One region of the Mycobacterium sp. E802 genome, then DNA from elsewhere that is predicted to be linked to it. Evidence: riboswitches for the same ligand, from Rfam matches in the RefSeq annotation. Region 1 holds a riboswitch; each other region holds the start of a gene.

Region 1 (10,196 bases):
GACAGTATCGGCGAGGCCAACTGGCTGTTCCATCAGGAGATCCACCGCGCCGCGCATTCCCCCCGATTGCTGACCCAGATCCGGCAGGCCGCGCGGGTGGTGCCGTCCAACTTCCTGACCGTGTTTCCCGAGCATGAGAAGCACTCGCTCGACGAACATGAGCAACTGCTGGATGCGTTGGAGGCCAAGGACGCCGAAGCCGCCCGCACCATCGCCGAACGCCACGTCCTGGAGGCAGGGCGCTCGTTGGCGGCCTGGCTGGATACTCAGGCCGCCACGAGCTGAGCCACTATCCTCCGCGGACCTCGGCGGCCGCTGCGACCAGTCGTTTGAGCGATGCGGTGACCTCGTCGGTGGTTCGGGTCTTCAATCCACAATCCGGGTTGACCCAGAGTCGTTCGGCCGGAACAGCTTCGAGTGCTTCCCGCAGCGACGTGGCGATCTCTTCGACACCCGGCACCCGCGGTGAGTGGATGTCGTAGACACCCGGGCCCACACTGTTCGAGAAGCCGACGGCGTTGAGATCGCCCAGCACCTCCATGTGCGAGCGAGCCGCCTCGATCGAGGTCACATCGGCGTCCAGATCGGCGATCGCACCGATCACCTCACCGAACTCCGAGTAGCACAGATGGGTGTGGATCTGGGTGGAATCCTCCACCCCGGACGTGGACAACCGGAACGCCTTCACCGCCCAATTCAGGTACGCCTCTTTGGCTTTCGAACGCAGCGGCAGCAGCTCGCGCAACGCCGGCTCATCGACCTGAATGATCGCGATACCGGCCGACTCCAGATCAACGGTCTCGTCGCGGATCGCGAGGGCCACCTGGGCGGCGGTCTCCGCCAGCGGCTGATCGTCACGGACGAAAGACCAGGCCAAGATGGTGACCGGGCCGGTGAGCATGCCCTTGACCGGCTTTTCCGTCAGCGACTGCGCATAGGTGATCCAATCGACGGTCATCGGCTTGGGCCGGGCCACATCTCCATAGAGGATCGGTGGACGGACGCACCGGCTGCCGTAGGACTGCACCCACCCGTTCTGCGTGGCGAAGAACCCGTCGAGTTGCTCGGCGAAGTACTGCACCATGTCGTTGCGCTCGGGCTCACCATGCACCAGCACGTCCAACCCCAGCTGTTCCTGCAGCTCGATGACCTCGGCGACTTCGGCCTTCATGCGGCGCTCATACTCAGCGGCGTCGATCTTGCCGGAGCGCAGATCGGCACGGGCGATCCGAATGGCCGAGGTCTGCGGGTAGGAACCGATCGTGGTGGTGGGCAACGCAGGCAGTTTCAGCCGGTCCTGCTGAGCGACGCGACGTTGATCAGCCGGCCCACGCTTGGCGCCCGAAGCGACGATCTCCGAGATCCGGGCCCGGACTTCGCCGTTGTCGAGTCGCGGATCAGACTTGCGCGACTCGATGGCGGCGTTGGACGCAGCGATCTCGCCAGAAATGGCCTCGCGACCGTTCTTGAGACCACGAGCCAGTGCCACCACTTCGGTGACCTTCTCGAAGCCGAAGGCCAGCCAGCTGCGAAGCGCCGCGTCCAGATCGCTCTCGGCGTCAAGGGTGTAAGGCACGTGCAGTGTCGAGCATGACGTGGAAACTGCTATCGCCGCCACAGACCCCGTCAGCACGGACAGGGTGCCCAGTGCGGCCTCGAGGTCGGTGCGCCAGATATTGCGGCCGTCGACCACACCCGCCACCAGGAGCTTGTCGGCGAGCTCCGGCACTGCGGCCAGCGCGGCGCTGGTTCCGGCAACCAGATCGACGCCGATGGCCTCGATCGGGGTACGAGCCAATGCGGGCAACGCGTCGGTCAGCTCACCGAAGTAGGTCGCGACGAAGACAGCCGGCCGTTTGGTCAGTCCGGCGAGATGGGCGTAGGTCCGCTCGGCGATGTCGGCCGCATTGTCGACAATGTCGGTCACCAACACCGGCTCATCGACCTGGACCCACTCGATTCCCTTGTCTGCCAACCGTCCCAGCAGTTCGGCATAGACATCGACGAGGTCATCGAGACGGGCCAGCGGCGCTCCCGCTCCATCGACGGACTTGGACAGGGCCAGGAAGGTGATGGGACCAACAAGCACCGGGCGCGCCGGAATCCCCTGTGCACGTGCCTCTTCCAACTCCCCCAGCACTTTGGCCGGGTTGAGGGCGAAGGTGGTCTCCTGGCCGATCTCGGGCACGATGTAGTGGTAGTTGGTGTCGAACCACTTGGTCATCTCCAAGGGGACGATCTCTTCGCCGTCATAGGTACCGCCCCGGGCCGCGGCGAAATAGCGGTCCAGGTCGTCGGCGACAGCGGTCACACGCGGCGGGAGTGCGCCGACCAGCACTGCGGTGTCGAGCATCTGGTCGTAGTAGGAGAACGTGTTGACCGGGACCGAGTCCAGTCCGGCCGCCGCCAGTGACTCCCAGGTGTCCCGGCGCAGCGTTGCCGCCACGGCCTCGAGTTCGGCACGGTCGATACGACCGGCCCAGTACTTCTCGACGGCGCGCTTGAGTTCACGGTTGGGTCCGATGCGGGGAGAACCCAGGATGGTGGCGGTGAAGGGTACTGCAGTTGTGCTCATGACGACGTCCTTCAACGTGCGACGGGGATGGCCACCGCCAGGAGACGTCGAACCGAACTCAGCCACCCCGCCATGGGTGAACGGCGTTCGGCCACTGCCCATTCCGCGAGGCGATGAACCACCGGACGCGGCGCGCCCGGTACGGCTGGCAGGTCTTCGGACTCACAGGCACGCACGGAAACCGTGCTCCTACTGGCCGTCGCTTCCCAGCTGCAGTTGCCTGCGTGCCAGTGCTGATGACGGCGGTCGTTCCTGCATACCGCTGCGGGACAGTCCCGGATTCTCACCGGGTTCCCTCTCACGTCGCATCTCAATCAGCCTGCGTCGTTCGATGTCGGCACCGCAAACACCCCGGCACCGGCAAACCAGCTGCGCGGGCCAGACTACCCGCCTCACCCCGGCGGGTAGCGATCAGCGCGGCATCGCGGCCTTGATCTTGTCCACCACATCGGCTGCCTGGGTTACCGACGAGCCTGCCGGCTTGCATGCCTGCACGTCCATGACGAGATTGGCGGCCACGCCGAGCGCCCGCTGGCAATCCCTGGTCTGATCCCCGTTGACGCGGGTGAAGGGCAGGGTGAGCTCGTCGTCGGTCTTGGTGAGCTGGCCGCTCTTCCACTTGGGCAACGGTTCACCGTTGAGCGTGATGTTCACCTTGTGGTCGGTGCACTTCGACCAGCGATCGGCGGACTGATCCAGAAAGTCCTTGGCGTCCTGCGGGGTCGGGAAGATCACCACCGACTGCACCAACAGGTTGTCCCAATTGTCGTTGTCCGGTGCTCGAAGCAGTACCTGGCGCATCGCGGTCCAGTGGTCCCCGTAGATGGCGGACTCGTTCACCTGCCAGGCACCGAGGCAATTCAGGTTGGGCAGCAGGTTGCGATGATCACTCATCGCGGTGACCGGCGGGTGCGCCGTCATCCCGTCGGTCCCCATCAGGGAGTTGACCTCGTCGGTGCTCAGCAGCAGCCCCTCGAGCGCGGACATGGGCACATCCTTCGGCGGCCCCTGAGGCTTGTCGCCGCCGCCGGCACAACTGGTTGCCAGCAGTACGAGCGTGAGCAACGAAATCGCAAGCCGGATCACGGCAGTCCTTTACTGACGGCACGGGTCGCCGCGCATCGGGGTGGGTGAGTTTCCAAGGTGGTGAATGCCGGCGCGTCCCGCCAGAACCTGATCAGGACAACGTGATTCGATTCGCCGTCAGGCGTGGGTGCCCGCAGCGGCACAAGCCATCTGTGCGTTGGTGGCATCGGTGTTGAGCTGGGTGGCGGTGTCATTCAGAGATTGACCACCGGTGCGCAGCCCCATCTTCAGGAGCAGCTTGGTGGCGCCGAACGACCAGGACCGCATCGGGTTGGCGATGTCCGGGGAAAGCCCAGGTGTTCCCGCGGCACTCATCGCCGATGCGGCGGCTTCGCGCAGCGCGGTCCGGCCACTGGTGTTCGTCGTGCTGATGGTCGGGTCCCCGTAGTCGGGGCGCTCCACGCCTTCGATCGAATCCGCGAAATCGCCGTAGAACGTCGACGCCGAATCGAGCGCGTTGGCGAACGTCGAGCAGGCCGTAACCGCAGGTACGCCAGGATCATCCGTGGTCGCGACCGGCACCGATACCGGACCCGGGGCCGGCACACCGGCCGCCACCGGAGGCAACTCGGGCGCAGCCGGCCCTGGAGCACCGGTCGCCGACGCCGGCCCCCCGCCGGACAACGGTCTCGTCGCATCCGCGGAGCCCGGTGTCGTCACGACGCCCGACGGGTGGAAGCTCACCGTCGCTGCGAAAGACGAGAGCCAGCTGCCGGTGGCACCGCTGACCACCGCCGCATCCTCTCGCGAATACCTCGTGGCCGGCACGTTCACCGGCACCGTCACCGGTGGCGGGTCCACCACTCTGTCCGGCGGCACACTGGATACCGGCTACCAGATCGGTTGCGGTATCGAACTGGGCCAGGTCCGCCTCATCGGCTCGATCGGCCTGAGCACGTCGGGTTCGACGCTGGCCGGCATCATCCCGACCGGTGTGAGCATGCCGATGTCGGGCACGCTGGAGATCCACCTCAAGCCCGGTACCGTCACCAACGTGTCCGTGAACAAGAAGTCGTTCAAGGCGGCACCGGTACGCGTCACGGTCAAGGACGTCCACATCAAGATCGACGGCTGCACCGGTCAGTCCTTCCTGCGCTCGTACGCGACCCTGACCAGCTCCACCACCGACACCGACGACGTGGTCGCGTACTACGGCGTCACCAAGGCAGTCTGACGGGGAGCTGTGAAAGCGAAACACGAAGGCATGAGCGAGAACCCAGACGGCACGTACGCGGTCAAGAACGCGATGGCCGCCCTCGCCGCAGCCGGGCTGTTCGTGGTCGGTGCGGCGGTTGCCTGCTCGGCAACCGCCGCAGCCGACCCGGCACCGCCGGAGGTTCCGGGCGCTCCCGCGGTTGCCGCCCCGGCCCCCGCGGTGGAACCGCCTCCCCCGGCCGGACCCGAGGTGCCGCTCGTCGGTGCACCACTCGGGCCGCAAGGGCTGTCGGTTCTGGGGCAGACCGGAACCCAGGCGGCGCCAGGCAGAATGGGCGTCCCCGACGGGATCGACCTGAGCCCGGGTGCGCTGTTGGGGCAGTACGCAGCTCCGGCTGCACCGGGCGGTCCGCCACCCACCAACGCCCCCAACCTCAGGGCGTTCAACAACGGGAACTTCCTCCCGCAGAACGAGAAGCCGTCAGCACCCGGACAGGGCACCGTGGTCGGGGTCGAACCGGGCCAGGAGAACGCGGACATCTCCGGGCTCGACTGGATGCGGACATGCGCGACCTGTACCGTAACGGGAACCTGCGGGGCGCAATGCTGGGCCAGGTCCCCAAAGAGCAACTCGGTGAACCGCTTCCGGGCACCGCTCCCCCGCCCGGGACGAACATCCCGTCGGGTCTCGGTGAGAATCTGCCGGATCCAGCGGCTCCGCCCCCGGCACCGGGAGCCCCGCCGGCACCGGGAATCCCGGGGCCGCCGCCTCCCGCAGCTCCAGCTCCCTGACACATACATTCAGGCAGCATCCGGTATTCCCGGGTGCTGCCTGATTTCTTGCTGCCCCCATCCCCCCGTCCACCGCGCTCCACCGCCAAAATCCGCTGGACGAATTTTCGCAACTTTCTGTTAACTTTCTGTACACCGGGAATACACTGGCTGTTGACGGCCGGAGCTACCGGTGAGAGCGACAGCACGAGATCCGACCGCCGGGGAGGATCGAAATGCTGACGCATGCGCGAAGATCGAGAATCATCGGTGTGGCGGTTTTCATTCCCGCCATTGCGGTCGGGGGTGCGCCATTAGCCGCGGCAGAGCCGACTGCGGGCAGCGGGCAACGGGCCGACGAGACCATCTCCGCCCTTAGCGCCGAGGGCTACACAGTGGCGATCAACTGGGTGGGCGGCAAGAGCACACTGCCGCTGGACAGGTGCCGGGTCAATTCCATCCACAACCCCAACCGCGGGGCGCCCCCGTTGCCGAAGTCATCGGTGACGGTCCACGTGGATGTGCAGTGCCCGGACGAGTCCTCGAACTCCTGAACGACGTCATCCCCCTGCCCGGCGGAATAGACTGGCAAGACCGGTCCGACCGCCGGGAGGGTCATCATGCGGCGAGCATCGCGGTGCGTAAAAGTGGTTTCCCCCTTGGTGTTGTGCTGCGCCGGGATTCTCGTCATCTCAGCCCCACCCGCCGGAGCTGATCCCACAGCGGGCGAGCAGTCAGCTGACGCAGTCATCAGCGACCTCGAGGATCAGGGCTACAGCGTCGAGATCAACTGGGTCGGCGGCGTGAGCACGACCCCGCTGTCGGAGTGCTCGGTCAAAGGCATCCACAACCCCGACCGGTCCTCACCGCCGGCTCCGAAATCCTCGATCACCGTGTACGTCGACGTGGCGTGCCCCAACGAACCCGACGACTCCTCCGTCATCCTCGGTCCGCTCGGGCCTTTCGGCCCGTTCGGCATCGGCTAGAACGCACCCGCGTTGGGTACCGAGGTGGTCGCATAGGGATTCGACATGGTCGTGGTCGGCGGCGCAGTCGTCTCCACCGCAACTTCTGGGGGTGGCGGTGGCGCACTTGACGTTCCGACGTCCTCGCTGGTGCTCACCGGTGTCCGTGGCGATGTGCTGGTACTCGTGGTCATCGACCGCGACGACACCGGCTTCGTGGGCGTCACCGGGGTGAGCCGCTCCGGCTGGGCCGGCAGCACCGAATGATGCGACGTCATCAGGATCGCGAATACCAGCGCGCCGATGGCCACCACTGCCCCGATCCCGGCGAGCACCATCGCCGCGGTGGTCTCGTGCCAGGGGGTATGCGGCCGATCGTCCGCCGAACCGATCCGGTGGTCCAGATTAGTGTCCAGCATGCGGCCCCAAGTTCCGGGCCGCACCGTTGAACGGAAAACCTGACAGCGACAACGCGATCAGCCACACCACGCCCGCCAGTACAGCGAGATCCGCGACATTGAACACCGGCATCGGGCCGATCGCCAGAAAGTCGACCACATGGCCCCGCAGCGGTCCGGGGGCGCGGAAGAATCGGTCGACGAGGTTGCCCGCGGCGCCTCCCAGGATCGTCCCGAGGCCCAGAGCCCACCACGGCGAGCGGACATGCACGCCGATCCAGGCGATGGCCGCGGCAACGCACAGGACGACGATGGTCAACATCACGGTCCGGTCCGCGGCCATCGACAATGCCGCACCGGAATTGCGGGTGAGCTCACACGCCAGCCAGTTACCGAGCAACGGGACGGTGCGGCCGGGCTCGAGTGTCCCCACAGCCAGGGCCTTGGTCCCGACGTCGAGCAGAAAGACCGCGCCCGCGGCCGACAAGAGCAGCCGACGCCGCGTCGGCTGTGCCGAACCGGCGCCCGGAGCGCCAGAAATATCGGCGATGTCGGCCGTCACCGAATCATTGTCCGCTCACGAAAGCCGGATCGCCGGGCGACGCGGCTGACGTTTCGGTGAACATTTGTGGCGCGTCAGGGTTCGTTCGACGCCCTCGGCGACCAGACCGCAACCTTCGTTAGGCTAACCTAACGCAATGACCCTCTTCGACTATGCAGCGTACGGGACCGGTCAGCCGCAGCCGCGGTGATCACCTTCAAGCCGGCGGCTCCACCGACCGGATCCGTGCGACGCCGCCGTGGTTTCGGGCTGCTGATCGCCGCCATGTTGCTGGCGGCAATGTGTTTGGCCAGCCTGGCAGTCGGCACCGAGAACGTGTCCCTGTCGACGGTCTGGCATGCGGTCACCGACTACCACGACATCGGCGATCAGTGGATCGTGCACGACCTGCGGATCCCCCGCACTGCGCTCGCACTTCTCGTCGGACTCGCCCTGGGACTTTCAGGCACCCTCATACAGGCAGTCGGACGGAATCCGTTGGCTGACACCGAGATCCTCGGAATCAACGCCGGCGCCGCGTTGTTCGTCGTCAGCGCAATCGCCTTCTTCGGTCTGACCGGCATCCGGACCTATATCTGGTTCGCCTTTGCCGGAGCGCTTTTCGCGATGGCCATCGTGTATCTGGTCGGCATGACCGGCCGCGTCACCGTCACCCCGGTGCGGGTCCTGCTCGCAGGCGTGGCGGTGGGCGCCGTGCTCGACGGCATCGGATTCGCCGTGCGGTTGCGCAATCCCCGTGCCTTCGACAACATGCGCTACTGGGACGCCGGGGCGCTCGACGGCCGGCCTCTTGAGGTGGCGGCGGCCATCGGTCCGTTCATCGCCCTCGGGGCGGTGTTGTGCGTCATCGTCAGCCGCTCGCTCAACGTCACAGCCCTTGGCGAGGATCTGGCGAAGAGCATGGGCGGCAACGTCGCACGCACACAGGCACTCAGTCTCGTCGCCGTTACCCTCCTCGCGGGTGCCGCGACCGCCGGTGCCGGCCCGATCGGTTTTGTCGGTCTGATGGTTCCGCACGCCGTGCGGCGATTCACCGGCCCGGACTGGCGCTGGATCCTGGCGTATGCGTGCTTCGTGGCGCCGGCGCTTCTGCTGGCGGCCGACATCATGGGCCGTGTGATCATCCGGCCCGCAGAACTGCCCGCCGGTATCGTCACCGCCTTTCTCGGTGCGCCGGTGCTGATCTGGTTGATCCGACGCCGTGGGTCGGATCGCGGATGAGCGTCGAATTCGGGCACCGCCAAGTTGTCTTGCGTTCTCGAGGCATGTCGTTCCGGGCCTCGTGGCGCTCGATCCTCGTCGTGGTTTCACTTCTGGCCGCTGCCGTCGTCATCGGAGTGGTCGCCATCGGATTCGGCAAGTACACCGTCGCGCCCCTGGAGGTGCTGAAGGTTCTGCTCGGCGCCAACACGTCGTTCGACCGCGTGGTGGTACTCGAATGGCGAATGCCGCGGACTGTGATGGCGCTGCTGGTCGGTGCCGCGCTGGGCATCTCCGGTGCGATTTTTCAGGCACTGACCCGAAACCCGCTGGGCAGTCCCGACATCATCGGGGTCAACACCGGCGCCTACACGGGAGCCCTGATCGTCATCGCCGGTTTCGGCGGCGGCTACTACGCCGTCGCGGCCGGCGCATTGGTGGGCGGTCTGGTCACCGCACTCGCGGTGTATCTGCTGGCCTACCGCAACGGGCTGGCGGGGTACCGGCTGATCGTGGTGGGTATCGCTCTGGGTGCAGTGTTGAGCTCGGTAAACCAGTGGATCGTGATCAAACTCGACTTTCACGCGGCGGTCACCGCATCGGTGTGGCAGCAGGGCACCCTGAGCGGGTTGAGCTGGGTGCAGGTCGTTCCGATGACGGTCTGCCTGCTGGCCGTCACCGTCGGGCTGGTGGCGCTGGGCCCGCAGCTTCCGATACTGCAGCTCGGCGATGATGCGGCAGGGGCTCTCGGGATACAACCTGACCGAGCGCGATTGGCCTATCTGGTCGCTGCGGTGGCACTGGTGGCACTGGCTTGCGCCGCCGCGGGACCGATCACATTCATCGCGCTGGCGGCACCGCAACTCGCGCGCCGGTTGACGGCCAGTGCGGGCGTCGGCCTGATGCCGTCCGCGACGATGGGCGCAGTCCTGCTGCTCGGCAGTGACGTCATCGCCCAGCATCTGTTCGGCGGCAACGAACTCCCGGTCGGTGCGGTGACGGTGTCGCTGGGGGGCACCTACCTGATCTATCTGCTTGTCGCGCAGGCACGTAAACGGTAAAGGGAGCATGCATATGGAGGGCAGTCGGCTACGTGCCAACCACCTGTCGATCGGCTACGAGGACCACACCGTCATCGCCGGCCTGTCGGTGCAGGTGCCTGACGGACAGGTCACCGCGATCGTCGGCCCCAACGCGTGCGGCAAGTCCACCCTTTTGCGCGGGCTGGCCCGACTGATCAAACCTTCCGAGGGCCAGGTCGTTCTCGACGGCGAAGACATCGCGTCCCTGCACACCAAGGAGGTGGCCCGGAGACTGGGCCTGCTGCCTCAGACATCGATCGCCCCCGAGGGCATCACGGTGGCCGATCTCGTGTCCCGAGGCCGCTTCCCACATCAGAGAATCATGCGACAGTGGTCGGCCGACGACGAAGCCGCGGTCGCCGATGCGATGGGCCAGACCGGGGTGACGGAGTTGGCCGGTCG
Region 2 (10,196 bases), on a different contig from region 1:
GAGCGCCGACCACGGACTCATGTGGCGTAACGCACACCTAATATACAGCTCTGTATCCGAGATTCAACGGTGAATCTGGCATTGGTGAAGGAATGCATCGTGGGTCCCATCGGCATACGAAGCGACCTCCGACACCGCCGTACGCCGGCGATGGCGGAGGTCGGGTCGGTGCCGATCAGAACGTCGGGACGAACACGCCGTTCATCCACACGCCCCAGTGGTGCCAACCTTCATCCCAGACCTGCGGGTTACCCGCGGCCCATGCCGGTTGCGCGGGCGCCGGAGGTGCCCACGCAGGCGGGCTGCCGGGATTGGGCCCCGGTGGCGGCGCCGTCGCGAGCATCGGCTGATCGGGCGCCGGCGCCCACGCCGGATCGGCGCCGGCGGTAGCCGCGCTCAGTCCGACCGCACCGGCAGCCATTCCACCTGCGATAGCCGTGGTTGCAAGAACCTTTGTGATCTTCATGCCGTAGACCTCCAATCCGTATGCGGATGAATCTCACGGACACGTTGGCTAGCCGAGGCCGGCAAGGGATAAACCTCCCCGGAGAAAGCATGTGTGTCGACGCGCGCTGAGACCGGCCGAAACAAGGGTCTACTTGGCGAAACGCACCTGTTGAGGGCGTATGAGCGGACCCACTACAGTGTCGGCATGACGTTGCACGCCGACGCTGCCCATCCGGATCTGGTGACCGTCGAGGTGCCGACGCATTGGTACAACTTGGCCGCCGAATTGGACCGGCCGATTCCACCCCACCTACATCCGGCGACGAAAGAGCCGGTGGGGCCCGACGATCTCGCAGCTCTGTTTCCGAGCGGGTTGATCGCGCAGGAAGTATCCACCGAGCCCTACGTCGCGATCCCGGACGCCGTGCGCGAGATCTATGCCATGTGGCGCCCGGCACCGTTGATTCGGGTCCGGCGGTTCGAGCAGGCGCTGAACACCGGGGCGCATATCTACGTCAAGTACGAGGGTGTCAGCCCGGTCGGCAGCCACAAGACCAATTCGTCTGTGGCACAAGCGTATTACAACAGCATTGACGGTGTTCGCAAACTCACCACCGAGACCGGCGCCGGCCAGTGGGGCAGTGCGCTCGCGTTCGCCGGCGCGCAGTTCGGCCTCGAGATCGAGGTGTGGCAGGTCCGGGCGTCCTACGAGTCAAAACCGTACCGACGTCACCTGATTCGCACCTACGGCGGCACGGTGCACTCCAGCCCCTCGACGCTCACCGAGTCGGGCCGTGCCATCCTCGCCCAGAGTCCCGACACCACCGGCAGCCTCGGGATGGCGGTCAGCGAAGCGGTCGAGGTCGCCGCAGCCGATCCGGACGCCCGTTACGCCCTCGGCAGCGTGCTGAACCACGTGGTGCTGCACCAGAGCGTCATCGGTCTGGAAGCCGTCGCCCAGTTGGCCGCGGTCGAACCGAACGGTGCCGACGTCGTCTTCGGCTGCGCCGGTGGCGGCTCGAACGTTGCCGGCCTGGCATTCCCGTTCCTGCGCGAGAAGATCCATGGCCGCTCGAACCCGAAGATCGTCGCCGCCGAACCCGCCGCATGCCCGTCGATCACACAGGGGGAGTACCGGTATGACCATGGTGACGTGGCGGGGCTGACACCGTTGCTCAAAATGCACACGCTCGGTATGGATTTCGTACCCGATCCGATCCACGCGGGCGGGCTGCGTTATCACGGTATGGCACCGGCGCTCAGTCACACCGTCGAACTCGGACTGGTCGATGGCATCGCGATCTCGCAGCACGATGCGTTCTCTGCCGGCGTCCTGTTCGCCCGCACCCAGGGAATCGTGCCCGCGCCCGAATCCACTCATGCGATCGCCGCCGCCGCGGCGCACGTGGCCGACAACTCAGCCGAACAGGTTGTGGTGATCGGGCTCTCCGGACACGGCCAACTCGACCTGCCGGCGTATGCCGAATTCCTGGACGGCAATTTCTGAGCTGTCACCGTTGTCGGCCGTTGTGTCTGAATTCGATGTGAAGCGTCTATGAGCTTGTGCTGCAGCTAATTATGCGTTGGGTATGAGTTCCGGCCACCAGCCGTATTCGTCTCTAGCCTGGACCTATACGCCGCACCCACACGGAGCGGCTGGTGATCGGCCGAAAGGGGCTCAGATGACGAAAAATACGTTCGTGAAGATCGTTGCCGTCGCCTCGGCTGCGGCAGGTTTGGCTCTCGCGTCATCCGCGCCGGCGGTGGCGGCACCGACAGGGCAGACCTCGGCCCAAGCGACGATCAGCGATCTGGAAGCCCAAGGTTTCAAAGTCATTCTCAACAAGGTCGGAAATGCGCCGATGGATCAGTGCACCGTGACGGCGGTGCGCCAGGGCACTGACGTCAAGCACTCCTGGGTGCAACGCGGACCGGTGGGCAATGTGAACAACCTCGTGCGCTACACCACCGCGTATGTCGACCTGATGTGCAGCCGCTGAGTGGACGACCGACCCCGGCTTATGCTCCCGCGAAGTCACCCACCACAGTCATCTTGTTGCTGTCCATGGCTGTCGCAAAGCCGACTGCGGTGTAGCTGCAATTCAGGATGACGTCCCGGTGCGGGGGACTGTTCATCCACGCGTCGAGCGCTGCGGCCACACTGGCTGCCGATCCGGTACCCCAGTACACGATTTCACCCGTGTACCCGGCGTTGTAGCCCGCATCCGCGATACGGGCTTGCGGTGAAGAGCCATCGGAACCTGTATGGCCGCCCACGCCGGTCATCAGCATGTCATCGGCGTGCCGTTGCGCTGCCAACCTCAAGCTCGGTTCGCCGCTGAGACCCGGACAGGTCTGGCGAAGCTGGCCGACGCGGCTTTGTAAGGCAGTCCCGAAATCGTCTGCGCGCGCGGGTGGCCCGACGACAGCAGCGGCACCGAGGACGATGAGAGTCGCAGTGCATTCCGAGGAGACCGCGACGATTCTGCGTTTCGTCATAGTAGTTGCCTCTGGAGAGAGGGGTTGCAGTGCTATTGCTGTAGCAAACAGCCTACGACGGGTTTTCCCACGATGGTCGAAATCGGGCCATTCCGTCTGCTGACCGGGGCTTGGTAGTGTCCTCGACGAGGTCGGTCGCATCCGTGCCAACGGATGCCAGGGAACCCGGTGAGAATCCGGGACTGGCGCGCAGCGGTATGGGAGACGGACTCGGCACAAGCCACTGGAACACCTCGCGGTCTTCTGGGAAGGCGTCGAGTTCGGATGATCCCAAGTCCGAATACCTGCCGTCCTCGGTTGAGTCCACGTGTATCTCGCGCACAGATACCCCGGCAGACGAAGGCAAGGCGTGTCGATCCACCGGCCTCCCATGACCGTGCCCCCGAAGGCAACCCTTGCGGGGGTCAGGGCACCGGCTCCCACCGTACGACGCGTTCCGGCCCCGCCGCTCACCGCGATTCTCGCGGGACTCACTTTGGCGAGCATCGTGGTCTCGGTCGCCTTCGGCGCGGAGGACATCCCGATCGGCGAGGTGTGGCGCACCGTGATCGGCCGCGTCATCGCCGGGATCGAGGTCGACTCGGCCTACGACGTCATCGTCTGGGATCTGCGCCTGCCGCGTTCGATGCTGGCCGCGATCGTGGGCGCGGGTCTGGCGTTAGCCGGCGCGCTGATGCAGGCCTTGGTCCGCAACCCGCTGGCCGAGCCGTATCTGCTGGGGGTGTCCGCAGGTGCCGCCGTCGGCGCAACGTCGGTGATGACCCTCGGGGTGCTCTCGGCGTTGGGGGTATGGGCGTTGTCCGGAGGGGCGCTGCTGGGCGCGTTGGTCGCCACCCTCACCGTGTACGCCGTCGCACGCGCCCAGGGCGGACTGAGCGCCCTTCGCCTGATCCTGTCAGGTGTCGTGCTGTCCTCGGCATTCATGGCGTTGTCGTCGTTGCTGGTATTCACCACCGGTGACCCGCATGCCGCCGAGAGCGTCATGTTCTGGTTGCTCGGCAGTGTCGCCGGAGCGACGTGGGCGAAAGTGCCGATCGCCGGTGTCATCGTCCTGGTCTCGCTGATCGGGGCGTTGCTGATCCATTCGTGGCTCGACGCTTACGCCGCCGGCTCCGACACCGCCACGTCGCTCGGTGTGCCGGTACGGGCCTTGCGCAACGCCCTGTTCGTGGCGCAGGCGGTGCTCGCCGGCGTGCTGGTCGCCGTCGCCGGTGGGATCGGGTTCGTCGGGCTCATCGTGCCGCACGCGGCGCGGCTCGTCGTGGGCGCCACTCATCGCGCGATGCTGCCGGTGACGGTCTTCGGCGGAGCGCTGTTTCTGGTGTGGGTCGACGTGATCTCCCGTGAACTGGCCGCACCCCGGGAGATGCCCCTGGGTATCGTCACCGGACTGATCGGGGCGCCGGTGTTTCTGTTCCTGATGGGCCGTCGCCGCTACGAATTCGGCAGCAGCACGTGAGTGCCGCGACGGTCAGCGCGCATGCCGTCGTGTGTCGCCGCGGCGGGAGAACCGTGGTGTCCGGGGTGGATCTGGTCGTTCCCGCCGGCACCCGACTGGCCGTGGTCGGACCCAACGGCGCCGGCAAGACCACCCTGCTGCGGGCGCTGTCGGGTCTGCAGGCTCCGCGGGCCGGAACGATCCAGGTCGACGGGGAGGATGTGTATCGGATGCCCGCGCGGCGCCGGGCGCGCACCGTCGCCGTCGTCGGGCAGGAAGAGCGGCCCTCGGGCGAGCTGACCGTCACCGAGGCGGTCCGGCTTGGCCGGACGCCGTACCGGAATCCGTGGTCGTCGACGGGTGCGGGTGAGGAGCACGACATCGTCGAGGACGCGCTGATGGCGGTCGGTCTGAGCGGTTGGGGAAACCGGTCCTGCGCGGAACTCTCCGGTGGTGAACGTCATCGTGTCGTGCTCGCGCGCGCGTTGGCCCAACAGACGTCGGTGCTGGTGCTCGATGAACCGACCAATCATCTCGACGCGGCATGGCAGCTGAGATTCATGAGGGTTCTCGACACCCTCGAATGCACGGTCATCGCTGCCATGCACGATTTGGATTTGGTGCTGAGGCATTTCGACGCGGTCGCCGTCGTCGCTGCCGGTGGGCTCGTCGCGCACGGACCGCCTACTGAGGTGCTCGATCCCGAGCTGCTGTCTGAGGTGTTCGACGTCGCCGGCGATGTCATCACCCATCCCACGACGAGACGTCCCCACCTGCTGCTCACCCACGCCGATCCGGCGTTCGACACCACCGACGGAAGATGACTGTGGCACATACCTTTTGGATGAAATGGTCCGTTGCGGCACTCACGCTTGGCCTGATCACCGCCTGCGGCTCGCAGCACGAGGTGTCCGCTGCGTCGTCCACCGTGACCGTCGCCAACTGCGGCGAGGAGGTCAGTTATGAACAGCCGCTCGATCGGTTGTTCGTCAACGACGGCGGCATGATCGCCATCGCGCTGGCCGCCGGTGCGCACGAGCAGATGGTCGCGGTCAGCTCGATGGCACGTGACGTCGACGTGCTTCGATTGGAATACGGTTCGCAGGTCGATGAGCTCAACGAGGTTGCGCCGACGCAGCCGACGCTGGAGAACATCGTCGGCGCAAAGCCACAGGTGCTGTTCGCCGGATACAACTACGGCATGGGGGAGGCCCGGGGGATCACGCCCGAAATCCTGTCCGGACACGGTATCGGCGTCTACCAGTTGTCCGAGGCGTGCCGGCAGGTCGAGGGGGAGCGCGTACGCGGCACGATGGACCCGTGGCTCGCGCTCGATACCGACCTGCGCAACATCGGCATCATCACCGGCAACGCCGAACAGGGCGCACGCGCGGCCGACGAGGTGGCTGCGAGACTCGAAACGCTACGTGCTGCACCGCAACCCGAGCAGAAGCCGACCGTCTTCTTGTTCGACAGCGGCAGCGACACCGTCTTCTCGTCGGGGATGTTCGGCGGGCCGCAAGGGATCATCGACACTGCCGGTGCGCGCAACGCCACCGAGGACGTTCGCGACACCTGGACCACGGTGAGCTGGGAGCGGATCGCCACGGCCGATCCAGATCTGATCGCGTTCGTCGACTACCCGGGTCAGTCGGTCGAGGAAAAGATCGACGCCCTACGGTCCAACCCGGCCAGCCGCAACCTCAGGGCCGTGCGGGAGAACCGGTTCATCAATCTGCCCTACGCCATGTGGGTGTCCAGCCCACTCAACATCGATGCCGCTGAGGTACTGCGGTCGGTACTCGAAAACCATGGCCTGGCACCGAGATCCGACATCACGCCCACGCTCGATGTGAAATCACTTGGTCTTGCGGGTAACGACTGGCTGGCGTGAGCGCACTCTGGGCGTCGCTTCAGCCACCGGCTCACACCTTCCTGGCCGAATCGATCTGCGGGACCGCAAGACAGTGGGCGTCCGCGAGGGTGGTATGGCTGTGCTCGACGGCATACCGGCGAGAATCGAATTGCTCTCGCGCCCAGCAGCTTGTTCAAGACACGGTGTCAAAGTAGGAATACATTGAGAATGAGCATGATTCGAGGCCTTGAGCCAGGAGGAGAGCAGCCGCGAATGTCAGCGCCTGAACCAACCGGAGTGGCTGTTCACCACATCGCGATTTGCCCCGCGGATATGGATGCGTCGCTGCGGTTCTACTGCGACGGAATTGGGCTGAGAACGCTCTTTGACACAGTCGTTGAGCCCGATCTGGTCACGCTGCTCAATGCGCCCACCAATCGCACCAGGACCGTCTTCCTCGGCGTGGCAGGGGAACCGAACACCGGGTGTGTGGAGTTGATGCAGATCGACGGTTTCGACGCGGAACGCGAACCCGAGGGAGTGCGACGGCTTCAACGAGGAATGTGCGTGCTGTCATTTCAAGTCGACGTCGAGGAGACGCTGCGGCGGCTCAAATCTCTTGGACTGGCCTCGGATGTCCGCACTATCAAGACATCACGCACGAATGCTCCAGTGGCCTGCGTTCTGGATCCCGACGGCATTCAGGTGGAATTGTTGGGCGAACCGCTCGACCTCAGGGTGTTCGATGACCGATCGGTCGTGCCCTCTTGAACACGGGTCTGGAGCAACGCCACGACCGCCTCGTTCTACCCCAATGGCATTCGTCACAGTGACGAAATATATTGGGGTAGAACGCTTTACGGGAAGGGGATAGGCGGGATCGCGGAGGGCAATTGAACGCGGGGAATCTCGGCAGGCAACTCAACCTGCGGTACATCGGCCGGCAGTGGCTCCCGTGGGATCTCACTCGGGAGCTGGACAGTGGGCACAGCGCTGGGCAGCCACACCGGCGGAATGTCGCTGGGATATGGGAACGGCGGCATGTTCGCCGGAACCGGCAGCGTCGTCACGGGATCATCCGAGGCGACAGGTCGGCTTGGATCGGTACCGCAGCCGGCGATCAGCGTCGCAGCCAGAGGCAGCAGCGACACGGCTCGCCACCTCATCCGCCTTAACCAAACAACCATCCGGCCAGCTCCTTGCGTTCACCGGGGACGCTATCACCAGCCGGAACCCGAAGCCGACCGCCAGGCTTCAACCCGGCCTCGTCTTCATCGAAAAAGCCTGTACGGCAAGCGAATCTGACACACAGGCACCTTCTCGAAAATCGTCACTGTGACGCAATTGGAGAGGCGACGGCGGGGCACTAGTAGTCATCACCACCGATTGACCGACGGGGTACCTGACGTGCGAACCCCAAATGTCGGCGGGCCGCGACTGGATCCTTGGCGGCGTGGCCAACGCCTCGACGCTTATGCGGCTTACACATCCGCACAGCCGCGCCACGAACGAGATGGTTGATGGTCGGGCATGAAGATGTTCCTGGTGTCATTTCTCAATCAATGGGTGTCCGTCAGCGGGCTCTGACCTGCACGGAACCGATAGATTGCAAAGGGCGGCGTTGAGTTTTCTCGTTTGACCGATGCCCAATCGGCGAGTAGGCGAATTGCCGATGCTAGATCCGGGGTATTTCGCCAATCGGGTGCGGGAGCAACGCGGCGATGCGCGACGGTGTTCGACGCGGTGTCAGAATGCCGGGATCCCGGTGCGGTGCGGGCGTAGGGAGCCGATTGCTGAGGTCAGGGGTAGATGCAGGGCGTCGACTATTCCGGGGTGGGCTTCGCATACCCAGGGGATTGCATTGACGGCACGCATACCGGTAGCGAGCAAGCCGTGGTCGTTTGCGCTTTCGCCGGGCCGGTGGCCGACTTCGAATTCTCCGTCGAAGGAGGGCTCGCCATCGATGATCACCCGCCAGATCCCGTCGGTAGCGCCGGTGCGTCCGGTGGGCCACTGGGGTGCGAGGTCGTCGGCCATTCGGTCGACGTGCTCGAGGCTGATGACCTCTACTCCGTCGACCACGCCGATGCATTTGGCGTAGGTGGCGCCAACGGTGCCGGCAGGAATTAACCCGCACGCGGTGTGCAGATCGCGCGGAGTGGGAAGGAATTCGCAGGTTTCCCGAATTTCATCGAACTCCACGCCGAGGGCGTCGGCGACCATGGTGATGGCAGCGCCCCAGCCCCAGCGCAGGACGCCGGGTTGTTTGAGTCCACCTTGGTAGTCGAGTGTTTGGCCGAACCCGAAGAGTTCGCGGACATCCCATGCGACGGGGTACTCGGAGTAGTTCGTGATCTCGATTCCGCGGACCGAGTGAACCGTGTGTGACATGGTCATCAGCGCGATCGGGAACAGGTCACAGCCGAACCCGGGCTCGATGCCTGAGGAGAAGATTGAGCTGTTGCCGAGGGCCGTCGCCTCGCGGATGGGGTCGAGGAAACGCTTTGAAAGGGAACCTTTTTCGTAGACCAGGCCGGGCAGGGAGGTGGTGACGATGTTTGTGCCGGCGGCGAGGATCTTGCAGAAGTCGGCGAGTGCCTCGGCCGGTCGTGGGCCAGCGGGTGCGGCGTACATGACGCAGTCGACGCCGCGTGCCAGCAGTTCATCGGCGTCGCGGGTGGCGGTCACCCCGACCGGGGCGATTCCGGCGAGTGTTCCGATGTCCTGTCCGTCTTTGGATTCTGAATGCACCCATGCGCCGACTAGTTCGAGGTTGGGGCGGTCGCAGACGGTGCGGACCGCATAGCGACCCACCCCGCCGGTGGCCCACACCGCAACGCGGTAGGTCTTGTCTGTCGTCGTGGTCATGGGGCCTCCCTGAGTTTCGTCGTTCTGTCCACACCAAAAAAATAACAGGCGTAATCTTCTTGTATGGCCGATTTTCGAACTCCCACGCTGCATCATGCGGTCATCGCGGTGGCGCCGGACCATTTGGACCGGGCGGTGGACTTCTTCACCGAATTAGGCTTCTTGTTCGACGATTTCGGCCTCGACGATGTCGGCCTGCGTGTGCTGCTCGACTGGACGCGCGGCATCGAACTGGTCACGCCGACCTCTGAGGACCCGGGCAACCCCGTCAAGAACTTCCTCGACCGCCACGGCGACGGGGTGTACACACTGGCCGTGCGCACGCACGACGCGCCGAGCGCCGAACAAGTGGCCCACCGCTACGGCGCTCTGACCACTTTCCGTCAACACCGGTCTGGTGACGGGTGGCAGCTCGATGAGATCGAGACTTCGGTTCTCGGACTGCCCATCACATTTCTGTCCACGGACCTTCCCTAGCGCAAAGGAGCATTCCACACATGGGCCAACTCGACGGCAGAGTCGCCATTGTCACCGGGACCAGCCGGGGCGTCGGCGTCGGCATAGCACACGAGCTGCTGCGCTCCGGGGCCACGGTGGTTGGGTGTTCCCGCTCGGCCCTCGATGAATTGCCCGGAACCTCCGACAACGCCGACTGGGCGCAGCGTTCGGCCCAACTAGTTTGCGACCAGGGCGATCACCACGCGATCGACGCGTTTGTGGACGAGGTTGTTGACAGGTTCGGTCGCCTCGACATCCTGGTCAACAACGCCGGCGGCACCGTGCCTGCACCACACGTTCATGACATTCCGAAGTTGGTGTCGAAGATCCAAGGCGCACCGCGATCCGATGATGATTTCGAACGCACAGCGTTGTTCCATGCGTTCGCGATCCAGATGAACCTGATCAGCCCATTGTGGTTCGCCATCCGGGCCTACCGGCAGATGCAGACCCAGGACGGTACTGGGTGCATCGTCAATATCTCCAGCGGCGCAGGGCATCCGGCCGGTTCTCCTACCCTGGTGTCCTACGGTGCGGCGAAGTCCGGCCTCAATCACCTCACTCGCTCGCTGGCACAGGAATGGGGTCCGA
Region 3 (10,196 bases), on a different contig from region 1:
CGGCGTCAGCGTCGCCGGCAAGTTCAGTCCCGACGGGCTGACGTGGTCGACCACCGATCCACTCGACTACAACGAGCAGTACACCCTCAACGCCCAGTCGCTGGGTCTGGGCGGCGTCACCAATCGCCGGATGCGGTTCGAGACACATTCGCCGGCGAACCTGACGATGCCCTACCTGCTGCCGAACGACGGGGAAGTGGTGGGCGTGGGTCAACCCATCGCCGTCCGCTTCGACGAGAACATCAGCGACCGGGTCGCGGCCCAGCGCGCCATCACGGTCAAGACCAATCCACCGGTCGAGGGTGCCTTCTACTGGCTCAACAATCGCGAAGTCCGTTGGCGCCCAGCCAAATACTGGAAGCCCGGAACCTCGGTGGACGTCACCGTCAACACCTACGGTGTCGAGTTGGGTGACGGATTGTTCGGTCAGGGCAATGTCACGACCCATTTCACGATCGGCGACGAGGTGATCGCCAGCGCCGATGACAACACCAAGACGTTGACCGTGCGGCGCAACGGTCAGGTGGTCAAGAGCATGCCGATCTCGATGGGCAAGAACAGTTCTCCGACCAACAATGGGATCTACATCGTCGGCGACCGCTTCGATCACATGGTGATGGATTCGTCGACCTACGGGGTGCCGGTCAACTCACCCAACGGTTATCGCACCGAGGTCGACTTCGCGACCCAGATGTCCTACAGCGGCATCTATGTGCACGGCGCACCGTGGTCGGTCGGCAGCCAGGGCTACAGCAATGTCAGCCACGGCTGCCTCAATGTCAGCACGGCCAATGCCCGCTGGTTCTACGAGAACACCAAACGCGGTGACATCGTCGAGGTCGTCAACACCGTCGGCCCGGTGTTGCCGGGCACCGAGGGCCTGGGGGACTGGAACATCCCCTGGGAGCAATGGCGCGCCGGCAACGCCAGCACCTGATCGAGGCTATCTGAGCGAGCGTTCCAGTGCGCCAAGCGATTCGGCGAGGAAATCGGTGCCGAACGGCGGCATCCCGCCGATCTGCTCGCGGAAGCTGGCCGGAGTGTCGGTCCAGTCGTAGGTCAGCGTGACGTCGGTCTGGTCGCCATTCGGCGTCAGCTCGTAGTGCCAGGACCATCCACCCGGGTCATGCCGGCCTTGTGCGTCGAGCTGACCGGGCAGCCACGCGATGCTGCGATTCTCGTCGAACTCGCTCACCAGGTTGTGCATGACGTAGTGGCCGCCGGCCTGTGGCAGGAACATGTTGATCGCGAAGATCTGGCCGGTCGCGGTGATCGGCGCGGGATCGACTGCGTCCCGCACCCAGTCACCAGGCTCTGTGTCACAGTGGCGGGCCGGGTCGGCCAGGACGGCGAACACCTGGGCCGGGGAGGCCGGGACGGTGCGGGTGACGACGTAGCGCTCACGGGTGTCTGATGACGCGGTCATACGTGGTCCTTTCCGTAGATTCGGGCGATGTCGGGGCTGTCCAGCCAGCCCGAGTATGTGGGCTGCGACGGCCATCCTTCCGGTGAATCCAGCCATTCCTCCTGACGGCCGTAGGGCAGCAGGTCGATCAGGGCGAAGGTGTGGCTGAGTTGTTCGGTGCCGCGGCCGTTGGTGTGCCAGGTGCGGTAGACGGTGCTGCCGTCGCGCAGGAAGACGTTGACGGCAAAGCCGCCGTTGGGTGGGGCGTCGACGTCGGTACCGAAAGAACTCTCCGACGACGAGTACCAATCCATGCGGTTGCCGACCTTGTCGCGGTAGGCCAGCGCTTCCTCGATCGGGCCGTTGGTGACGATGACGAAACGGGCGTCGTAGTTGTCCAGGAAGTCCAGGCGGGTGAACTGCGAGGTGAAACCGGTACAGCCGCCGCACTGCCATTCGGCACCGTCGGTCCACATGTGGTGGTAGGTGATCAGCTGGGAGTGGCCATCGAACACGTCGGCCAGGCGTATCGGGCCGTCTGCGCCGATCAGCGTGTAGTCGGGCAACTCGACCATCGGTAACCGCCGCCGTGCGGCGGCGATCGCGTCCAACTCGCGGGTGGCTGCTTTCTCCCGTCGCCGTAGCTCGTCGAGTGCATTGCGCCAGGTCTGTTGGTCGACGATCGGAGGCTTTCCGCGCGTCGTCTCTGTCGTCATGGGGACTCCTAACTGCCGTCGGGTGAAACTCGGTCTTCCAAAGTGGACCCACCGCGCGACCGAAACTCATCGCACGCGGTACTGTCCGACGAGCGAAGGGTGACCTAAGACCTTGAGACACGTCTTGAGATGGACCATGGAGGTTGATCCAGAATGAGCAGCCAACGAGCCGACGCAGCCGGACTGCGTCTCCTCGTCGTCGGTGCCTCGTCGGGCATCGGCCACGCGGTTGCGATCAGTGCCACTGAACGCGGCGCCAAGGTCGCCGTGGCGGCGCGACGCATCGATCTGCTGAATTCCCTGGCCGAGGCCACTGGCGGAGACGCGTTCGAGCTCGACGTCGAGGACTCCGCGGCCATCAACCGCGTCGTCAACGAGGCCGCCGACGCACTGGGCGGTCTGGATGCCGTGGTGTTCACCAGCACAGTGATCCCGTTCGCCTACATCGAGGACACCGACGTGGCCACGTGGTTGCACGCGTTCAGCGTCAACACCGTCGGGGCCAACAACGTGTTGCGGGCCGCGGCGCCCCGGCTGTCGGAAAACGGTGTGGTCCTGGTGGCCTCCAGCTATGACGTCGGGCGTCCGCGCGCGGGTGTGGCAGCGTACAGCGCAAGCAAGGCCGCCCTCGACGAGATTCTGCATTCGTGGCGTATCGAGCACCCGGAGCTGTCGCTGCTGCGGGTCGGCATCGGCCCCACCGAGGACACCGAGATCCTGCGCGGCGCCGACCGCGACCTGTTGGACCAGTTGCTCAGGACGTGGGTGGCCCAAGGGGCGCTGCCCGCCCGGATGTCGGCCCTGGGCGATGTCGCCAACACCCTGGTGTCACTCGTGACGACCGCCTACGAAAACCCGACCGTGGTGCCCGAGATCGTGCAGTTGGCCCCGCGGATCAAGAAGGGCGCCGGGCGCGCGCAGAAGTAGCCCGAATCGGGACCGGCTGTGATGTGCCATAATTCGCCGGTTAGGTGATGACGACGTAGGAAGCCGGTGTGAATCCGGCGCGGTCCCGCCACTGTCATCGGGGAGCGACCCTCAACTGCCACGGCGCAAGCTGGAAGGCGAGGCGAGCTGTGATCCGAGAGCCAGGACACTCGCGTCATCGCATCCTGCTACCCGGGGCGGAGTACCCCGAGAGAGCTGACGACGACCCGTGTCCTTCGAAGCATGGGGCGGTCAGTGATGGCCGCCGCGATCTATCTGGCCTCGCCGCCCGAAGTCTGGTCCAGCCTGTTGTCCGCCGGACCGGGGCCGGGATCGCTGCTCGCAGCCGCGGGTGCGTGGACCGCCCTGAGCACCGAATATGCCGAGGTGGCCGCTGAGTTGACGGCGGTGCTGGCCGACGTGGGGGCGGGCGCGTGGGAAGGGCCAAGTGCGACAGCATATGTGGCGGCCCACGGGCCCTACCTGGCCTGGCTGACGCAACAAAGCGCCGAAAGCGCAACGCGTGCAGCGCAACACGAAACCGCGGCCGCCGCCTACGCCACGGCATTGGCCGCGATGCCGACACTGGGCGAACTGGCCGCCAACCACGCCACCCACGCGGTGTTGCTGGGCACCAACTTCTTCGGCGTAAACACCATCCCGATCGCCCTGAACGAAGCGGACTACGTGCGGATGTGGATCCAGGCCGCCACCGCGATGCAGGTGTACGACGCTGTCGCCACCTCGGCGGTGGCGGCATCGCCGGAAAGCGTTGCGGCACCAGAGATTCTGAAGCCGTTCTCCCTGACGTCGGCCTCCGAGGCGCCGCCGGACCGGCAGGACGACTATCTGAACTGGCTCGATCAGATCGGCTACACCGACTTTTACGACCAGGTCCTGGATCCACTGATCCAGGCGTTGAACAACGATCCGTTCTTCTCGGAACTATTCGCCGGGATCGATCCGTATCTGCCGTGGACCGGCAACCCGTTGAGCTTCTTCCATCCGCTCAACCTGGCCTTCGCGCTCGGCTATCCGATGGACATCTCGCAGTATGTCGCCTACCTGTCACAGACCGCCGCGTTCGTCGCGGCGGATATCGGGTTGGCGTTTGCCTCGGGCAATCCGGTGGCCATCGCCTACACGTTGCTCTTCGGCGCCGGCGCGATGTTCGTGGCGTTCACCACCGACACGATCGCCCTGGTGAAGACGTTGCTGGAGTCGGTGCTCGTCGCGGCCCTGCCCGCGCTGCTACCGATGTTGGCCGCAGCGGTTGCCGCCGCGCCGGTGTTGACGGCCGGAGGTGTCATCGGCGCGGCCGGACTTGCGGGACTGCACAACGCGCTTCCGGTGGTGCCGATGGCTCCGCCCGCACCGCCGCCCGTCGGGCTCGCCCTCACGCCCAGCCCGGCGCCCCCGACTGCGCCGTCGCCCGCCCCCACGTCGTCGGTGGCCTCGGCACCCGCAGCCCCGTCGGCTCCGCCGGCCTCTCCGCCGACGCCGACGGCACCACCGACGTTGGGCAACCTTGATGCGTTGGGCTACATGGCCGCCGCACTGTCTGCCGAAGCCCGGCAGTCGGCGCGCAGCCGGGCCCGCCGGACGGCGTCCGCACCGCAGGACGCCGAGATGCCGGCCGCGGTGCGCGCCGTGGAACCCAAGAAAGAACGGACGGCGCGACGCCGCCGGGCCAAGGCCCAGCAGCTTGGTCGACGCTACGAGTATCTGGACTCCGGGTCCGAAGAGTTGGCGGATGTGACGCCGTCGGATCAGGGTGCCGGGCAGATCGGTTTCGCTGATACCGACTCGAAGAGCACCGCCGGGCGGCCGGCCGGTTTGGCTGCCCTGGATGGTGATTCGTTCGGCGGCGCCGTCAAGGCTCCGATGCTGCCGAGCTCGTGGCAGGACGATCGCTCGGGTTGAACTCGTTCGGCCCCGACTTCGTCGTGGGCGGCTTGGTCGGCCACCAACTTGCCTTACCGATCAACACCGCGGTGGCCGGCACGGTGATGGTGCGTACCAGGAAGGTGTCCAGGAGCAGGCCGACGCCGATGATGAAGCCGATCTGCATGGCGGCCGTGAGGCTGCTGAAGGTCAGGCCGAACATCGATGCGGCGAAGATCAATCCGGCCGACGTGATGACTCCGCCGGTTGCGCCGATCGTGCGGATGACCGCTGTGCGCATCCCGCGTTCGGACTCGTCGCGGATTCGTGAGATGAGCAGCAGGTTGTAGTCGGCACCGACGGCGACCAGCACCAGGAACGCCATTCCCGGGACCGTCCAGACGATCTCCTTACCGAGCAGGAACTGGAAGAAGATCACCCCGATCCCCAGTGCCGACATGTAGGACAGGACGACCGACAGGACCAGGTAGATGGGCGCGATCAGCGAACGTAGCAGTGCGGCGAGGATGAGGAAGACGACGACGAGGGTGACGATGATGATGAACCGGATGTCGCCGTCGTAGTAGTTGCGCATTTCGTTCTGTATCGACGAGAAGCCGACCAGGGAGATCTTGGCATCCTCCAATGTCGTGTTGGGGCGGGCACTTTCGGCGGTCTTGACGATCTCCTTGACCTGGTCCATGGCCTCGGTCCCGAACGGATCGAGTGAAGTCTGCACGAGGTAACGGACGGTGTGTCCGTCGGCGGAGACGAAAAGCGCTGCCGCCTTGTTGAATTCCTCCTGGGTCAATATCTGTGGAGGAATGTAGAAGCCAGACATCTGGGGGTCGGCTGCGTCCCGCTTCATCGCCAACAGGAACTCCGAGGCCTGATCCAGGCCCTGACCCATGTTCCTGGTCTGATCGACGAGAAGTTGTACGCCGTCGGCGAGTTGACGGCTGGAATCGGCCAGCAGATCCGCACCCTGCTGCAACTTGCCGAGCTGCTGCTGGATGCCGGTGTCGGTGTCGAGACCGAGTTCGCGTGCCGACTCCGTGGCTTCGGTGATGGTTCGGCCCAGCCCCTCGACGGCCTCGTCGAGGGTCTCGCTGCCCTCTGTGGACTCCAACTGCCGGCCGAGTTCGGCGAACTTGTCGAGGGTTCCGTTGTTCTTGGCATCCACGATGTGCTGGAGGTCGGCCCGCGCCGCGACACACGCCGGATCGGCGCTGCAGGCCGGACCGGCGTCGAGCGCGGCCACCACCGGTGCGGCCCACTTGTAGACGTCGGTGATCTGAGCCAGGTTGACGCCCAACGCACGGCCCAGCGAGCGCATGTTGGCCACAAGTTTGGCGGTCTGATCGATCTCGTCGAGGGTTTTGGCGCCGCCGTACTTGCGTTGCATGTCCGCCAACGCCCCGGCGAGCGGACGTACCGACAGGATCGCATTGCTCACCTGATTGCGCACCTCGCCCAGGGCGTCGGCGAGTTTGTGTGCGCCCCCGCTCAACAGCGAGAGCCTGGGATCGTTGTCGGCGATGAGAGTGGACGCGTCGTTGAGCTTGCCGCCCACTTCGCCGGCCTGGTACGTCGCGCGGGCTTCCTTGAGCATCTCACCGGTCGGGCGGGTCACCCCGCGCACCATCTCGATGTCGGGCAGTTGGCTGACCCGGTGAGCCATCTGCTCCATGTCGGCCAATGCCTTTGGGCTGCGCAGGTCCCGCGGCGATTGGATCAGGATGAACTGCTGGACGGTACTGCTGACCGGGAAGTGCTTGTCCAGTGCCGCGTATCCGAGGTTGCTGTGTGCGTCGTCGGGCAGGTTCTTGCGGTCGTCGTAGTTGAAGTTCACCAGCAGCGCGCAGCCGGCCAGGGCGAGCAGTACGGCGAGGCTGGTGGCCAGGTGGACGACGGGCCTGCGCACGATGTGCACACCGGACCGTCGCCACCAGCGCCCGGTCAGATCCTTGCGGGGCTTCACCCAGCCGCGCCGCCCCACGAGCACGATGAGCGCGGGCAGCAGCGTGACCGAGGCCAGAAATCCGAAGCCGATCGTGACCGACAGGGCCGGACCGACCGTCGAGAAGACGCCCAGTTTGGTGAAAGCCAGCCCGAGAAAGGTGATGGCGACGGTGCCCGCCGAGCCGGCGATCACCCGTCCGATCGACTCGAGGGCCGCGACGACGGCGTCGTCGGAACTGAGCCCGGATCGGACACATTCGTGATAGCGGCTGAACAGGAAGATGGCGTAGTCGGTCCCGGCGCCCATCATCATCGCGGTCATCAACATCAGCGTCTGGGGACCCAGACCGATCAGATGAATCGCACCGAGACCCGCGACGGCCTGTTCGGCGACCACCAGTGCCACCGCCATCATCGCCAGCGGAAGCAGCATGGCCACCACGTTCCGATAGACGATGATCAAGATCGTCAGCACAATCAGGACGGTGGCGGCCTCGATGATGTGTTGATCTCGTTCACCCAGCTTGACGACGTCTTCGAACGTGGCGGCCGGACCGATCACCTCGGCCGACAACGAGGTGCCCGCGGTCGCCTTCCGGACCACGTCGACGACATGTCGGTAAGCCGTCTGGCCTTCAGCGGTTCCCATTGCCCCGCCCAGGCTGATCGGCAACTGCCAGGCTTTGTTGTCCTCGCTGGTCATTACCTGGCGAAGTTCGGGAATGCTCACGAAGTCCTGAGTCGAGAGCACATTGGCGGTGTCCGACCGCAGTGTGTCCACCAGTGAGCGGTAGGTCTGCTCATCCGCTGGAGTCAAGCCGTTCTCGTTGCTCAGGATCGCAATTGCGACATTTCCGCCGCCAGTTTCGTTGAACGCCTTCTGCATATCGTTGCCGGCAGCGAAGACTGCGGAGTCAGCGGGCAAGAAGCCGGGCGGATTTCGCTCCGCCACGGCATTGAGTTGGGGCACCGTCATCAACAGCACGCCGGCGAGCGCCAGCCACGCCGCGATGACCAGCAATGGGTGGCGGACGATGTACTTGCCCAAACCGGAGAATCCCACCCGCGAGAACGCATTCCGTGGCAAGCCGCACCGGAACATCTGCGTCATGCTACACGCGCGGAATGTCGGGCCGTGGGCCAAACCTGTCTCGGCCAACGGCTTTCATGATCAGGTCAGGGGGCGGTTGAGAACCCAGGTCAGCCCTTATAGCGTTCGAGTGTCCACGAATTCGCGAGCGGGGCAGATGATGAGATTTGCGGTGGCGGCCCACGGAACCCGTGGCGACATCGAACCGTGTGCTGCGGTGAGCTTGGAGCTTCGGCGTCGCGGACACGATGTGCGCCTTGCCGTCCCGCCCAACCTCGTCCCCTTCGTCGAGGGTGTCGGGCTCTCGCCGGTTGCTGTGTATGGGGTGGATTCGCAAAAACAGCTGGAAGCCGACGCTTTTCGGGATGCCTGGAAAATTCGCAATCCGCTCCGGGTGCTTCGTGAGAGCCGTGAGTACATGGTCCAGGGCTGGGCGCAGATGAGTGCCACCGCAGCCGAGTTGACCCACGGTGCCGACCTGGTCCTCACCGGCACCACATATCAGGAGGTGGTCGCCAACATCGCCGAGTACCAACGGATTCCGCTGGCCACACTGCATTTTTTCCCCCACCGGGCAAATAGCCAGGTTTTCCCCGTGCCGCTTCCCAGGCATCTCATCGGGCCGGCCTGGGGCGTCGCCGAGTGGGTCTATTGGCGGTTGTTGAAACAGGCCGAGGATACGCAGCGGCGGGAATTGGGTATGCCCGCAGCCAGGACCCCGTCGGTGCGGCGCATCGTCGAGCGTGGCGCGCTCGAGATACAGGCCTATGACGACGTGTTCTTTCCGGGCCTGCGCGAGGAGTGGCAAGACGATCGCCCGTTCGTCGGCGCGATGACGTTGGAGCTCGCCACGGCCCGCGACGACGAGGTGACGGCGTGGGCAACGGCGGGAAAATCTCCGATCTACTTCGGTTTTGGCAGTATGCCGGTGCGCTCGGCGGCCGAGGCCGTCAAGATGATCGCCTCGGTCTGTGCCGAACTGGGGGAGCGGGCATTGATCAGCTCGGGCGCCTGGGATCTCGACGATGTGTCCGTCGCCGACCATGTCAAGGTCGTCGGCGCGGTCAACCACGCCGCGGTGTTTCCGCTGTGCCGCGCGGTGGTCCACCACGGCGGGGCGGGCACCACGGCGGCCGGTCTACGGGCCGGAAAACCGACGTTGGTCCTGTGGGTGGGAGCCGATCAACCGGTGTGGGCCGCCCAGGTCAAACGCATGCAAGTCGGCACCGCCGAACGCTTTTCGAAAACCACACCGGCTTCACTGCTGGCCGGGCTGCAAACCGTGCTGGCCCCGCGGGCCGCCCGGCGCGCCCGTGAGGTGGCAGCCGGCATGACCAGACCGACCGACAGTGTCGTGGCGACAGCCGATCTCCTTGAGGCGGCGGTGCGCAAACACCGTGCGCTGAAAGCCCATACATCTTCGCGATGAGGGTGTGGTGGTCGAGCGCAGCACGCCGCCTGCGCGAAATCGTGGTTACACTGCGGAGGTGTTCAAGCGTGGCCTGAAATGGATTTCTCGCGGCGGCTGGATCGCCGATCTGCCCGGCCGCTTTCCCGCTGCGCCGCAGAAAGAACGGATCGAAGCCATCGCGGCGGCCAATCACGATCGGCTCGGGCCTCAGCATCTGGCCCCGGAATATGAGTTGCCAGAGGTGAAGTACACCCCGCGTGATGTCAGCTCACCGGGGTTCCAAGGTGATCTCTACGCCTGGCTGGTCATGCAACGTAAGCCACAGACGGTGGTGGAGTTCGGATCGGGTTTCGGGGTGTCCGGCATGTATTTCGCCGCAGGTCTGGAGGCCAACCGGTCCGGGCACCTGTACAGCTTCGAAATCAACGACTCCTGGGCGGACGTCGCGGAGCGGTCGATCTCAGAGTTGTCGAGCCGATTCACGTTGACCCGCGGGGCTTTTGAGGATCACGTCGGTACCGTCCCGGGACCGATCGATCTGGCTTTCGTCGACGGTATCCACACGTATGACTTCGCGCTCGAGCAGTGGAAGATCTTGCAGCCGCTGATGTCCCCGGGTGGTCTGGTGCTGTTCGACGACATCACCTACGGCCAGGGCATGCACGAGGCGTGGCTGGAGATCGGTAAATCCGACGCCGTCGCGGGGGCGGTGGAATTTCGGCGCAACAGCCGGCTGGGGCTGGTGGAGTGCCGGTGACGCGCGCTCTTCAGGACACGGCGTGTTGCGAAAAGACGAACAGC

The links. Region 1 has a riboswitch for cobalamin ahead of metE (5-methyltetrahydropteroyltriglutamate--homocysteine S-methyltransferase). Riboswitches for the same ligand answer to the same signal wherever they lie in the genome.
Region 2: another riboswitch for cobalamin. It lies ahead of A5699_RS04900 (iron ABC transporter permease); the one in region 1 lies ahead of metE (5-methyltetrahydropteroyltriglutamate--homocysteine S-methyltransferase).
Region 3: another riboswitch for cobalamin. It lies ahead of A5699_RS03720 (PPE family protein); the one in region 1 lies ahead of metE (5-methyltetrahydropteroyltriglutamate--homocysteine S-methyltransferase).

The regions. Positions count from the first base shown of each region.
Region 1 is NZ_LZJD01000046.1:29,719-39,914, reverse strand. Features, by position in the region: gene A5699_RS06600 (GntR family transcriptional regulator) at 1-285, shown strand, start outside; gene metE (5-methyltetrahydropteroyltriglutamate--homocysteine S-methyltransferase) at 290-2,575, opposite strand; cobalamin riboswitch at 2,705-2,913, opposite strand; gene A5699_RS06590 (sensor domain-containing protein) at 2,987-3,562, opposite strand; gene A5699_RS06585 (hypothetical protein) at 3,779-4,183, opposite strand; gene A5699_RS06580 (MspA family porin) at 4,167-4,835, shown strand; gene A5699_RS29840 (hypothetical protein) at 5,381-5,608, shown strand; gene A5699_RS28995 (hypothetical protein) at 5,860-6,141, shown strand; gene A5699_RS06570 (hypothetical protein) at 6,235-6,573, shown strand; gene A5699_RS06565 (hypothetical protein) at 6,570-6,971, opposite strand; gene A5699_RS06560 (signal peptidase II) at 6,958-7,512, opposite strand; gene A5699_RS06555 (iron chelate uptake ABC transporter family permease subunit) at 7,699-8,733, shown strand; gene A5699_RS06550 (iron chelate uptake ABC transporter family permease subunit) at 8,730-9,773, shown strand; gene A5699_RS06545 (ABC transporter ATP-binding protein) at 9,787-10,196, shown strand, end outside.
Region 2 is NZ_LZJD01000033.1:8,537-18,732, forward strand. Features, by position in the region: gene A5699_RS04880 (hypothetical protein) at 176-421, opposite strand; gene A5699_RS04885 (TrpB-like pyridoxal phosphate-dependent enzyme) at 653-1,954, shown strand; gene A5699_RS04890 (hypothetical protein) at 2,130-2,447, shown strand; gene A5699_RS04895 (CAP domain-containing protein) at 2,467-2,946, opposite strand; cobalamin riboswitch at 3,062-3,253, shown strand; gene A5699_RS04900 (iron ABC transporter permease) at 3,317-4,405, shown strand; gene A5699_RS04905 (ABC transporter ATP-binding protein) at 4,402-5,208, shown strand; gene A5699_RS04910 (ABC transporter substrate-binding protein) at 5,229-6,278, shown strand; gene A5699_RS04915 (VOC family protein) at 6,513-7,010, shown strand; gene A5699_RS04920 (hypothetical protein) at 7,097-7,390, opposite strand; gene A5699_RS04925 (hypothetical protein) at 7,986-9,107, opposite strand; gene A5699_RS04930 (hypothetical protein) at 9,171-9,584, shown strand; gene A5699_RS04935 (SDR family NAD(P)-dependent oxidoreductase) at 9,605-10,196, shown strand, end outside.
Region 3 is NZ_LZJD01000023.1:44,251-54,446, forward strand. Features, by position in the region: gene A5699_RS03700 (Ig-like domain-containing protein) at 1-937, shown strand, start outside; gene A5699_RS03705 (ATPase) at 944-1,426, opposite strand; gene A5699_RS03710 (DUF899 family protein) at 1,423-2,121, opposite strand; gene A5699_RS03715 (SDR family oxidoreductase) at 2,275-3,048, shown strand; cobalamin riboswitch at 3,053-3,241, shown strand; gene A5699_RS03720 (PPE family protein) at 3,307-4,971, shown strand; gene A5699_RS03725 (RND family transporter) at 4,922-7,996, opposite strand; gene A5699_RS03730 (glycosyltransferase) at 8,145-9,413, shown strand; gene A5699_RS03735 (O-methyltransferase) at 9,472-10,152, shown strand; gene A5699_RS03740 (class I SAM-dependent methyltransferase) at 10,163-10,196, opposite strand, start outside.